DNA from 3 places in the Paraburkholderia sp. XV genome. Region 2 is predicted to be linked to each of the others. Evidence: riboswitches for the same ligand, from Rfam matches in the RefSeq annotation. Region 2 holds a riboswitch; each other region holds the start of a gene.

Region 1 (3,928 bases), on a different contig from region 2:
CGGGGTGCATTTACGTCGTGGATTCAGACGACTGCGACACTTGGGTTTTTCCTTTCTCTCTTGGTCGTATTGGGCGTAAGGCTGACGTTGGGCGAATCGAGCTTTGCCGACTGGGGGTGGCGAATTCCGTTCATCTTCTCAATAGTTCTGGTTTCCATGTCGGTCTGGATTCGGCTCAGTCTTCATGAGTCACCGGTATTCCTAAAGATGAAGGCTGAGAATGCGACCTCCAAAGCCCCGATTAAGGAAGCTTTCGGACAATGGTCGAATGTCAGGCTCGTTCTGATCGCGCTTTTCGGTCTGGTAGCAGGGCAGTCTGTAATCTGGTATGCGGGTCAATTCTACGCTCTGTTTTTTCTGACCCAGACGTTGAAGGTGGAGTCAGTTACGGCGAACCTGCTGGTTGCAGGTGCTTTGGTTATCGGCACACCCTTGATTGTCCTGTTCGGATCGCTTTCGGATCGAATCGGGCGGCGGCCGGTCATGCTCACCGGATTCCTGCTTGCGGTGCTTCTCTATTTTCCGCTATTCCATGGTTTGGCACGCTATGCAAATCCTGCTCTCGCCGAGGCGCAGCAGCGCGCGCCCGTGGTCGTGGTTGCGGATCCGGCGACATGTTCGTTTCAATTTAATCCGGTTGGCACGTCTGAGTTTGTGAACTCCTGTGATATCGCCAAGTCCTTCCTTGCCAAGGCGTCCGTTAGCTACAAGAATCAAGCTGCACCAGCAGGTACCGTCGCTTCTGTGCGAGTCGGCGATCAAGTTATTTCAAGCTTCGAAGGGGCGACCCTGAGTCCGGTCGAGCGCAAGGCGAAGCTTAAGGAGTTTAATGGAGCGCTAGGCAGGCAGATAAGCGCGGTGGGATATCCGACCAGAGCCGATCTGAGTCAGATCAACTATCCAATGGTTATGTTGATGCTAACAGGCTTGGTGTTTCTCGTCGCCATGGTGTACGGTCCGATCGCAGCAACATTGGTCGAGCTTTTTCCGACGCGGATCCGATACACCGCGATGTCTCTGCCGTATCACATCGGCAATGGCTGGTTTGGAGGTTTCCTGCCAACGACTGCGTTTGCGCTTGTCGCCGCTACCGGGAACATCTACGCAGGCATCTGGTATCCAGTGTCGATCGCAGCGGTCTCATTCGTCGTCGGTCTGCTATTTCTCCCAGAAACGAAAAGTCGCAATATTGAAGCATAAAGGGAAAGGGCGGCCGGGTTTGGCGGAATATGCCTCGCTACGCTTGGGTTGCCTGAGTACCAGTATGGGATCAGGTATACGTGCTTTTCTCAATCTTGAGGGCCGTAATGAACCGTCCTGAATAGCGGACAGATACTCTCTCGTCGCATCCCCCGCAGCCAGGCCGCGAGGGATGCGACAACGTGCGGTGTAATCCGCGTTGTGTGCGTTGGTAGAGTAAGGCGGTCGTTGAGGTTTCGACCTCGCGGTATTAGGGATTGGCACCCGAAGTGCGCCAATCTTCTTTCAGCTCAATTTGAATACGCTATCGATCTCGACCGCGATACCCATGGGAAGGGTATACACGCCGATCGCGGTTCGAGCCGGCAGCGGTTGGCCTTCAAAGACACTAGACAAAACATCGCAAGCACCATTGGCGACTGCCGGATGCTGTTCGAAGTCGCTTGTCGTTCGCGAATACACGGTGAGCCGGATGCAGCGGCTTATCTTTCCGAGACCAATCGCTTCATCGAGGCATGCAAGTGTCATTAGCATGGTTTGTCGAGCTGCGAAAGCCGCCTGCTCGACATCAATCGAGTCGCCGACTATCCCTTTAATTAGCTTTCCATCCAAAAAGCCGGCCATCCCGGATACGTAGATCAGTCCGTCCGCTTGGCTCACATTTGCATAGGCTCCAAACGGTTTGACTGCGTTAGGAAGTGTGAGATTCGCTTTCCTAAGTCTTGATTCGATGAGTTGATCCATAGTGTCTTGAGAATGGTTTCGTTAGTATGCAATGAAGTTGTGGCGTGCGTGAAGGTCGCACCTTTTACCTTATATGCAACATTTATAAGAAGTCAAGAATTAAGAGATGGGCTCTGGATGTTTCGCATTTCTACGCTTCATACAATCGATAGAACTGAGAAAGCATTTGCTTAGGATTTTTGTGTGGGGTAGGGTGTAGGGGTTCGAACATGCTGTGCGGAAGAGATCGCATTTTGGCGACGCCGACGGAGCAACCGCCCCGGAAACTCTCAGGCAAAAAGGACTGCACAACGCGAACATCTGGAGAGTGATGCCTAGCGCATCCACCGAAGGGGAACTTCTCTGATATAGGGGAAGTGAAGCTCTCAGGTACATGGACAGATGGGGCCTGGACGCCAGTTTTCTGGCGAACACTAAACCATCTGGATATATGACCATGCCGAAAGTCGCTGTGATCGGTGCCGGTATCACCGGCGTCACGACTGCCTACGCCCTCGCCACGCGGGGATTCAACGTTACCGTTTTTGACCGTCATCGTTACGCGGCCATGGAAACATCGTTCGCGAACGGGGGGCAGCTGTCCGCGAGTAACGCTGAAGTCTGGAACAGTAGTGCTACGGTGCTAAAGGGGCTTAAGTGGATGCTCACGAAGGAGGCTCCATTGCTTCTAAATCCGTCGCCTTCGTACCATAAGTATTCGTGGATGGCCGAATTCCTGAAGCAGATCCCGCGTTACGAAGCGAACACTGTGGAGACGGTGCGCATCGCACTACAAGCGCGAGAACACCTGTTCGAGATCGCGAAGAAAGAGAATATTTCTTTCGATCTCGAGCGGCGTGGGATTCTGCACTTCTATGCGGATCGAAAGGGCTTTGACGCGGCGTCCAAGGTAAATAGGCTCCTGCAAGCGGGAGGATTAGACCGTGAAGCCGTATCGGCAAGTGAGATACGCAAAATCGAACCAACTCTACACGGCGATTTTTATGGTGGTTTCTACACACCGTCGGACTCGACCGGAGACATACACAAGTTCACGAGAGGTCTTGCAGACGCGTGTGAACGCCACGGCGTCCGATTCCGGTTCGACTCAAATGTGCAGAATATCACTCCTCTATCCGCGGGAGGCCTTCGGGTTGTGTCAGCGACCCCCGATCAAGAGCAGGTCGATGAGTTCGACCAAATTGTGATCTGCGCAGGTGTGGGGAGCCGTGGATTCGCGGCGATACTGGGTGACCATGTCAATGTTTATCCGGTGAAGGGGTACTCAATTTCGGTCTATCTTGATGACGAGGAGAGCAGGGCTGCAGCGCCTTGGGTAAGCCTTCTGGATGATGCAGCAAAGATTGTGACTAGCCGCTTGGGGGCCGATCGCTTTCGGATCGCTGGGACGGCCGAGATCAATGGCGTAAATCGTGACATCCGTGCTGACCGAGTCGCCCCACTCATCGCGTGGGCGCGAAAGCATTTCCCTGAGATGTCGACTTCCCGAGTCGTGCCATGGGCCGGCTTACGGCCGATGCTGCCCAACATGTTGCCGCGTGTAGGACGAGGCAAGATTCCGGGTGTCTTTTACAATACAGGTCATGGACATTTGGGGTGGACGCTTTCAGCCGCAACTGCGTATACCGTGGCTTCTCTCATGAGCCCAGTTATTCACGATGCCGCGCGCACGGCGACGAAAGTAGCTTGATCTGCTAAACCAAGGAGTATGAGATGTCAGAAATTCCTCAACGAGTGACGGCGACCTTAGAAGCAATTAAGCTCATTCGGGAACTGAGCAAGAGACACGGGAGGTTGATGTTTCATCAGTCGGGCGGTTGTTGTGACGGAAGTGCGCCGATGTGTTTGCAAGAAGGTGAGCTTATAGTCGGCGACTCAGACGTTCGTCTGGGAGAGATCGAGGGCGTGTCGTTTTATATGGGGAAAGCGCAGTACGAGTCGTGGAAGCATACCCAGGTCATCATCGACGCCATACCCGGGAACG
Region 2 (3,928 bases):
GGCGGGCCCGTAACGCTCGACGATCGCCGGGAAGTCGAGCGGGGCGTTCGCATTCGCGGGCGCCGTTCGTTTCTCTTTCACTGGCGCGGACGCAGGCGACGGCGCGGAAGCAGCCGCAGCATGCGGTGCGATCGCTTCGGCGTTGGCGTGGGGGTATCCGGCGAGGCAGGCCGTTGTCACGGCGGTGCATAACCAGGTGCGGGATAGAGTCGAGTGAAACACAGCGCACCTCCGTGGCGTTCGTTATGCCTGGCACTGTGAAGACATTATTTCGTGCGTCGCAGCCGGCGACTGTGACATAGCACACCGAAGAGTCCGAAAAGAAACAGAGCCCATCCGGCCGACGCAAACCATGTCGCATGACGATCCACCCGCAAGCGCAGACGGATGCGATCGACCCTTGATGTCTGTCCGGGTGGATCGAGATCGACGTGAGATTCAGTTGCATGTTTGCCCGCAATGGACAATCCAGGACGCGAACGGTTGACCCGTTCGTCCTGATTCATTTATAGAGAGCGGGCAGCAAAATTGCAGCGAGTACAAATCCTGGCGTGCGTCGCTGGCACTGCTGCCGGTACGCTGATAGTCCGAACTGATAGTCCGCGCTGATGGTCCGCGCTGATAGCTCGATACGCGTCAGCGGCTACGCCGCCGTGACGCGATTACTGTCGCGCAAAACGCGTCATTCATTCGTGACGGTTCCGCGTCGATGAAGCGGGCAGCCAGACGCTCGCGGCTACGCATGCTCGCAAACGCTCACGCACGTTGCTTCGCGTTTCGACTTCGAAAGTCCTGGCCGCCCGCCTGCGCGGATCGTCCGCTACGCGCCGGTTATACCGACGACGCCGACAATGCCTGCGCGACACCCTCCGCCGTCGCCGCCGACAGCGTCCATCCGAGATGACCGTGACCTGTGTTGTAGAACACGCCACGGCGCTTGCCGCGTCCAACCTTCGGCAGCATGCCCGGCAACATCGGACGCAGCCCCGCCCACGGCACGACACGCGCTGTCGATACGCCGGGAAAATGCTCACGCGTCCAGCGCACGAGCGGCTCGATGCGGTCCGAACGGATATCGCGATTCAGGCCGTTCAGTTCCGCCGTGCCCGCGACGCGAAAGCGGTCCGCGCCAAGCCGGCTGGTGACGATCTTCGCGCTGTCGTCGAGCAGGCTGACCCACGGCGCGTGCTGCTGGCTCTTCGCATCGTCGAGACACACGGTGATCGAATAGCCCTTTACGGGGTACACGTTCACATGATCGCCGACCATCGCCGCGAACGCGCGGCTGCCGACTCCCGCGCAGATCACGAGGCTGTCGAACGCCGCCGCATCGCGCTGCCCTTGCGTTTGGCTCGCGACGACGAGCCGCCCGGTGCTTTCCTCGTGAATCGACTGCACCGCCGTGTCGTAGCGAAACTCGACGCCGTGCCGCGCACATGCGTCGGCGAGACCGCGCGTGAACTTGTGGATGTCGCCCGTCGAATCCGACGGCGTGAAAAAGCCGCCGTAGAACTCGCCGTGCAGCGCGGGCTCGATTGAACGGATTTCTTCCGGCGTGACGGCGCGCCGCTCCAGGCCGCCTTCGCGCAGCAGCGCATTGACCTTCAGCGCGGACTCGTACTCCTTGCGCGTCGCGTAGAAATGCAGGATGCCGCGCCGTTCGAGATCGAAGTCGATGCCTTCCCGCGCTGCAATACCGAACAGATGCTCGCGCGCGGCAATCGCGAGGCGCACGGTCTCGATCGTGTTCGCGCGGTAGTGCGGAATCTGCCGCATGAACTCGCCGATCCAGCTGTACTTGTGCCAGTCGGGACGCGGATTCATCAGCAGCGGCGCGTCGCGCCTGAACATCCAGCGCAGACCCTTGATGAGGGTCGCGCGGCTGTTCCAGACCTCGGCGTTGCTCGCCGACAGTTGCCCGCCGTTGGCAAACGAGGTTTCCATCGCCGCGTAGCGGTGACGCTCGAAAACAGTGACGCGATAGCCGCGTTGCGCAAGGGCGTAAGCGGTCGTGACGCCGGTAATCCCGGCGCCGATGATGGCGATTCGTGACATGACATGGTCCAGTGTTCGTTGAGCATCGCCGGCCGCGCTTCGTGCTGTCGCTTCTTGCTGCTGCACGCAGCAGCCGGCGCCGATGCCCCATCTGTCCATGTACCTGAGAGTTTCGCCCGCGCGCCGCGAACGGCGGGGGCTCCCCTTCGGTGGGCGCGCACGGCGCCGCTCTCCAGATGTTCCAGCTGCACGGTCCTTTTGCCTGAGAGTTTCCGGGGCGGTTGCTCCGTCGGCGTCGTCCGCTGGGGACGATCTCTCCCGTGCTGCGTTGTGGAACAGTGCGACCTTACCGAAGCCAAAAGAAGCTGGCAAGCCCCTCTTCCGGACGACCTTGCGCCGGACGGCTCAGCTCGATGTCAAGTCGGCTCGCGGCGCACCCGGCGCGAAACCTCTCCGGAAGTATTCGATCGTGAAGTCCACGAAGGTGCGCACTTTCGCCGACACATGCCGGCGGCCGGGATAGACGAGCGACATTTCCTTGAGACCGTTGGTCACCCGATACTGTTCGAGCACGCGCAGCAACGCGCCGTTCGCAATGTCGCCGATGACGTAGTCTTCGGGCAGGATGGCGAGGCCCATGTCGGCGAGCACCAGTTGCCGAAGCATGATCATGCTGTTCACCCTGCACACCGAGTCGAGATTCAAGGTCCGCTCGTGACCGTCGGCGCTCGCGAATGACCACTCGGTTCCGTGCATGTCTCGCGAAGGCGCGAGGAAGCTGTGCGAGGCAAGGTCTTCGAGCGAGGCCGGCGCGCCGTGCCGGTCGATATAGCCGGCGGACGCGACGACGGCGGGCCGCACCGACAGCAACGGACGCTTCACCAGGGTGCTGCCATTCACCTGCCACGACGCGACGATGCCGACGTCGAACCCATCTTCGACGAGATCGACGGAATGATGCAGCAGCGTGAGGTCCAGCTTCACCTTCGGATGACGCATCCGGTAGCGGTGCAGCAAAGGCGCCAGCGTCGCCAGTGAAAACGAGGCCGCCGCCGCGACCTTGAGCGTGCCCGTGGGCTCGCCCGCCTCTTCTGTCACGGCCGACTCCATCGAATCCAGCAACTCCAGCAGTTGCTGGCACCCTCTCGCATAAGCGCGGCCCGCTTCCGTCAACGACACGCTGCGCGTCGTGCGATTGACGAGACGCGCATTGAGATGCGCCTCCAGCAGCGCCACATAGCGCGTCACGACCGCATTGGAAAGATTGAGACTCGAAGCGGCTCGACTGAACGAGTTGTTCTCGGCGACTCTTAAGAAAATTCGTATTGCCTGCAACTTATTCAGCATGAGCAACAGAAATAAAACAGATTAGACATATATATCAACATTAAATCACCAAATCCATTCAGCGATACAGCCTAAATCACCGCAAATACGATTATCACCCATGTAAACGAGCAACGTAGCAATGTCACAACACAAAATCAAATCCGCGCCATTTTCAAACTAAATATCGAGATGGTTTTCATCAGAAAAAACATCTTCTTATCATTAAAAATCGGATTTATTTTGAGTTCCTAAAAAATAGTTTTTAATTATTAAACATAACGAAACATCAACTCAGACTCTATAGTGCGCTTTGCGTGATCGACGCATGCCGCGAGTTTTCAACGCTACTTGCCGCGGCTATCTCGAACACGGAGCACAGCACATTCATTCAAGTCGCCAGGCTTAGTACGGAACACGAATATGAAAAAAACCACATTGATTTTCGCGGCTGCTTCGGCGGCCTTCGCGGGTGCGGCGCACGCGCAGAGCAGCGTCACGCTGTATGGCCTCGTCGACGCGGGCCTGACTTACGTGAGCAACGAGGCCACGCGCAATTCGCCCATGACGCCGGGCGGGCTGACCGACGGGAAGGCAACCGTCGGCA
Region 3 (3,928 bases), on a different contig from region 2:
GGTCGACGGCCGCATCGACAACATGGGCCGCAGCATCGATGCGCGCGTGAATCAGGGTCACTTTCCGCCGCCCGACGGCGCCGCGCTGCACCGCCGGCTCGACACGATCCGCCACGAAGCGCACGACATGGCCGGACAGCACGGCGGCGGCCTCACGGGCGACGAGCAGCGCGTGCTGAATCAGGAACTGGACACGGCGTCGGCGGCCATCAACCGCTGATCGCACTTCGGCGCGAGCGGGATCAGGGCCCCGTTATCGTGGCCACGACGCGCTCGCGCAACTGAGACCACACGGTCATGTACTCGGCGCGTCCGCTTCCGACGGCAGCGCGCTTGAGTGCATCCAGCATCACGAGTTCCTGCGCGACCTTTCCTGAACCCGGATACACCAGCGGCAGTTGTAGGGGATTGAACGATGCCACCTGCCAGTGCTTCTCGGTTGCGAGCAACAACGATACGAGCCGCTCTATCAGGAACGTTTTCACGGGCGTATCGCCCATTGCGTGGCGGCCCGACGCGTTGAGCGCCTTGCCGAGCGGTGTACTGTTCGATTCCGCGATCCCGAACACGATCTCCGCCTGGCCCAGCCAGTGCCGCCAGAAGCGCGGCTTCGCGACGAAGTAGTTGCAATACACGCTGTTCGACGAATCCATGATGAGCGTGCTCAGTTCGATGCCCGGCTTTAACAGTCGCACGATTTCATCGAACGGCCCCCATGCGTTCGGATGTCCCTGCGCGCCCTGTAGAAAGACGTTCGTAAACAATGCACCCGCATCGAAGAAGGGTGAGAACGACACGATATCCGTCGATTCCGGTACCGTGGCAAGAAACGCATGAACGTCGCTTGCTTCGAGATTCGTCTTGACGGCGAACTTGGGCGACAGGAAACCGTAGAATGCCGTGTCGTCCAGCGTCTGCTCTTGCAGAAAGCGGCGGATTGGCCAGTACTCGCGCCAGTCGGGCCGCTGTCCGACGTTGTCGAGCGGAATGAAACCTTCGTCCAGGCCGCTGCGCGTCTGATCCGAATAGTAGATCTGGTAAATGTGCGCCTTGGTCATCGATTGGATGGTGATGGGTGGACACGAGTGGCCGCATGCAGCCGTTTTGCAAGTATCCGGGGCAATCCGGCAAGCCAATTACTCGATCAGCCGGTAGATCCGGCACCAGTTCGGTCGATCGCGCCCCATGTCAGACCGCAACGCGCAGCCCGGGTTTTTTTGACTGTGCGAGGGGTTGCGCCGCCCGCCGAGCCGCCTTCCCAAAAGGTCCCTCGCCCCGATTTGACATCCCTCCGGCCCTCGCGTACATTCGCCGCACGCGTCGGGAGAGCGCGCCGTCCGCTGTCGTTTTCAGAACGCCCAGCAGCCAGCGCCGCCGAAGGGGCACACCCGCAAACTCTCAGGCAAAAGGACCGACCGCGTCGAAAAACCCGCTCGTCATCCGGTCATCACGACCTCATTCGAATGAGCGCCCGTTTTTCGCACTCTGGAGAGCGGCAGTAGCGCCCGTGCACTAACCCGCACGCGCAGGCTGCCCACCGAAGGGGCGCGCGCCAGCCCATCAGCACTCGCTGACGGCAGCGCAATCTCTCAGGTATCGAGGACAGAGGGGGCATGCAGTTATCGCTCGTTGGCCCGAGATGGGATCAGGCCGCGAGGGGTTTCGCCGCATGGCCTTTCCTGTTTAGCGACGCCCCGAGGCCCCGATGACCGAACTCAAACACACCCCGCTCCACGCCACGCACCGTGCGCTCAATGCCCGCATGGTCGATTTCGGCGGGTGGGACATGCCCGTCAACTACGGCTCGCAGATCGAAGAACATCGCGCCGTGCGCACCGACGCCGGCATGTTCGACGTATCCCACATGTGCGTCGTCGATTTCACGGGCGAGCGTGTGCGCGCGTTCTTCGAGCACGCGCTGGCGAACAACGTCGGCAAGCTGCAAACCCCGGGCAAGGCGCTCTACTCCTGTCTGCTCAACCCCGAAGGCGGCGTGATCGACGATCTGATCGTCTATTACTTCGGCGAAGATCATTTCCGCGTCGTCGTGAATGCCGGTACGGCCGAGAAAGACGTCGCGTGGTTCAACAAGCTCAATGACGAACAAGGCTTCGGCCTGACCATCAAGCCGCGCCGCGACTACGCAATCGTCGCCGTGCAAGGCCCGAATGCGCGCGAAAAAGTCTGGGCGACCGTGCCCCACGCGCGCGCCGCCAGCGAAGCCCTCAAGCCGTTCAACGCCGCGCGCGTCACCGATACGCCGTTTGGCGAACTTACCGTCGCGCGCACCGGCTACACGGGCGAAGACGGTTTCGAAATCATCGTTCCCGCCGATCACGTCGAAGCGCTGTGGAACGCGCTGCAGGCACAGGGCGTGCGCCCGGCCGGTCTCGGCGCGCGCGACACGCTGCGCCTCGAAGCCGGCATGAACCTGTACGGCCAGGACATGGACGACAACGTGTCACCCCTCGACGCCGGCCTCGCATGGACGGTCGACCTGTCCGCGCCGCGCGATTTCATCGGCCGCGCGAAGCTCGAAGCGGACGGTTCGAAGTCGTCGTTTGTCGGCCTGATCCTGCACAAGGACAACGGCAAGGCAGCGGGCGTGCTGCGCGCGCATCAGAAGGTCGTCACGCCTCAAGGCGACGGCGAAATCACCAGCGGCACGTTCTCGCCGACCATGCAGGAATCGATTGCGTTTGCGCGCGTGCCGAAGGGCGTGCAGCCGGGCGATGTCGTCCACGTTCAGATCCGTGACAAGGCACTTCCCGCCAGCGTGGTTAAACTGCCATTCGTGCGCAACGGCAAAGTGCTCGTCGGCTGATCGGTCACACGATGAGCGTCACGAGACAGACACCGGACAGACACGAAAACGTCGCGTGCGTCCCACCATTTAAATCAACCGAATTACCGCATAGGAGCATCCGATGAGCATCCCGGCCGATCTGAAATACACCGAATCGCACGAATGGGTCCGCACCGAGGCGGACGGCACGCTGACGGTCGGCATCACCGACCACGCGCAGGAAGCACTCGGCGACATCGTCTTCTTCGAAGTGCAGCAGCTGGGCCAGACCGTCTCGGCAGGCGATACCGTCGCCGTCATCGAATCGGTGAAGGCCGCCTCCGATATCTACGCACCGGTTTCGGGCGAGATCATCGAGGCGAACCAGAACGTCGCCGATACGCCCGACGCCGTGAACAGCGCGCCGTACGACAACTGGCTGTTCAAGATCAAGCCGGCAGCGGGCGCGTCGGAAGACCGTCTGATGGACGCCGCCGCGTACGGCAAGTCGATCGGCGAATAAGCCACTTACTCACGACCGGCGCGGCGTTCGCAATGACAGACGCAAGCCGCGCCAGCAGGAACATTCCATGAAGCTCGAACACCCGGATCGTCTGATGAACCGCACTCCTCTCTCGCTCGCCGCGCTCGAAGTGCATGACGCCTTCGCCGAACGGCACATCGGCCCGGACACGGCCGATCAGCAGTCGATGCTCGAAGCCCTCGGCTTTGCATCGCGCGCCGCGTTGATGGACGCGGTGATTCCGAAGGCGATTCGCCGCCAGGACGCGCTGCCGCTCGGCCCCTTCGCCCAGCCGAAGAGCGAAGCCGAAGCGCTCGCCGCGCTGCGCGAACTCGCGGACAAGAACCAGGTGTTCCGCTCGTATATCGGCCAGGGCTACTACAACGCGCACACGCCTGCCGTCATCCTGCGCAACGTGCTCGAGAATCCGGCGTGGTACACGGCCTACACGCCGTATCAGCCGGAAATCTCGCAGGGCCGTCTCGAAGCGCTGCTGAACTATCAGCAGATGATCGTCGACCTGACGGGCCTCGCAATTTCGAACGCGTCGTTGCTCGACGAATCGACGGCCGCCGCCGAAGCGATGACGCTGCTGCAACGCGTGGGCAAGCCCAAGTCGA

The links. Region 2 has a riboswitch for glycine ahead of KFO72_RS04080 (D-amino acid dehydrogenase). Riboswitches for the same ligand answer to the same signal wherever they lie in the genome.
Region 1: it holds a riboswitch for glycine, as region 2 does, so the genes downstream of both, KFO72_RS06000 (D-amino acid dehydrogenase) here and KFO72_RS04080 (D-amino acid dehydrogenase) in region 2, are expected to answer to the same signal.
Region 3: it holds a riboswitch for glycine, as region 2 does, so the genes downstream of both, gcvT (glycine cleavage system aminomethyltransferase GcvT) here and KFO72_RS04080 (D-amino acid dehydrogenase) in region 2, are expected to answer to the same signal.

The regions. Positions count from the first base shown of each region.
Region 1 is NZ_JAGUUD010000007.1:60,901-64,828, forward strand. It holds gene KFO72_RS05990 (MFS transporter) at 1-1,200, shown strand, start outside; gene KFO72_RS05995 (RidA family protein) at 1,486-1,944, opposite strand; glycine riboswitch at 2,152-2,240, shown strand; gene KFO72_RS06000 (D-amino acid dehydrogenase) at 2,381-3,634, shown strand; gene KFO72_RS06005 (DUF779 domain-containing protein) at 3,658-3,928, shown strand, end outside.
Region 2 is NZ_JAGUUD010000005.1:16,596-20,523, reverse strand. It holds gene KFO72_RS04085 (trypsin-like peptidase domain-containing protein) at 1-222, opposite strand, end outside; gene KFO72_RS04080 (D-amino acid dehydrogenase) at 832-2,055, opposite strand; glycine riboswitch at 2,236-2,326, opposite strand; gene KFO72_RS04075 (LysR family transcriptional regulator) at 2,401-3,342, opposite strand; gene KFO72_RS04070 (porin) at 3,745-3,928, shown strand, end outside.
Region 3 is NZ_JAGUUD010000002.1:51,163-55,090, forward strand. It holds gene KFO72_RS01475 (hypothetical protein) at 1-220, shown strand, start outside; gene KFO72_RS01480 (hypothetical protein) at 243-1,058, opposite strand; glycine riboswitch at 1,312-1,425, shown strand; glycine riboswitch at 1,476-1,616, shown strand; gene gcvT (glycine cleavage system aminomethyltransferase GcvT) at 1,706-2,824, shown strand; gene gcvH (glycine cleavage system protein GcvH) at 2,928-3,308, shown strand; gene gcvP (aminomethyl-transferring glycine dehydrogenase) at 3,376-3,928, shown strand, end outside.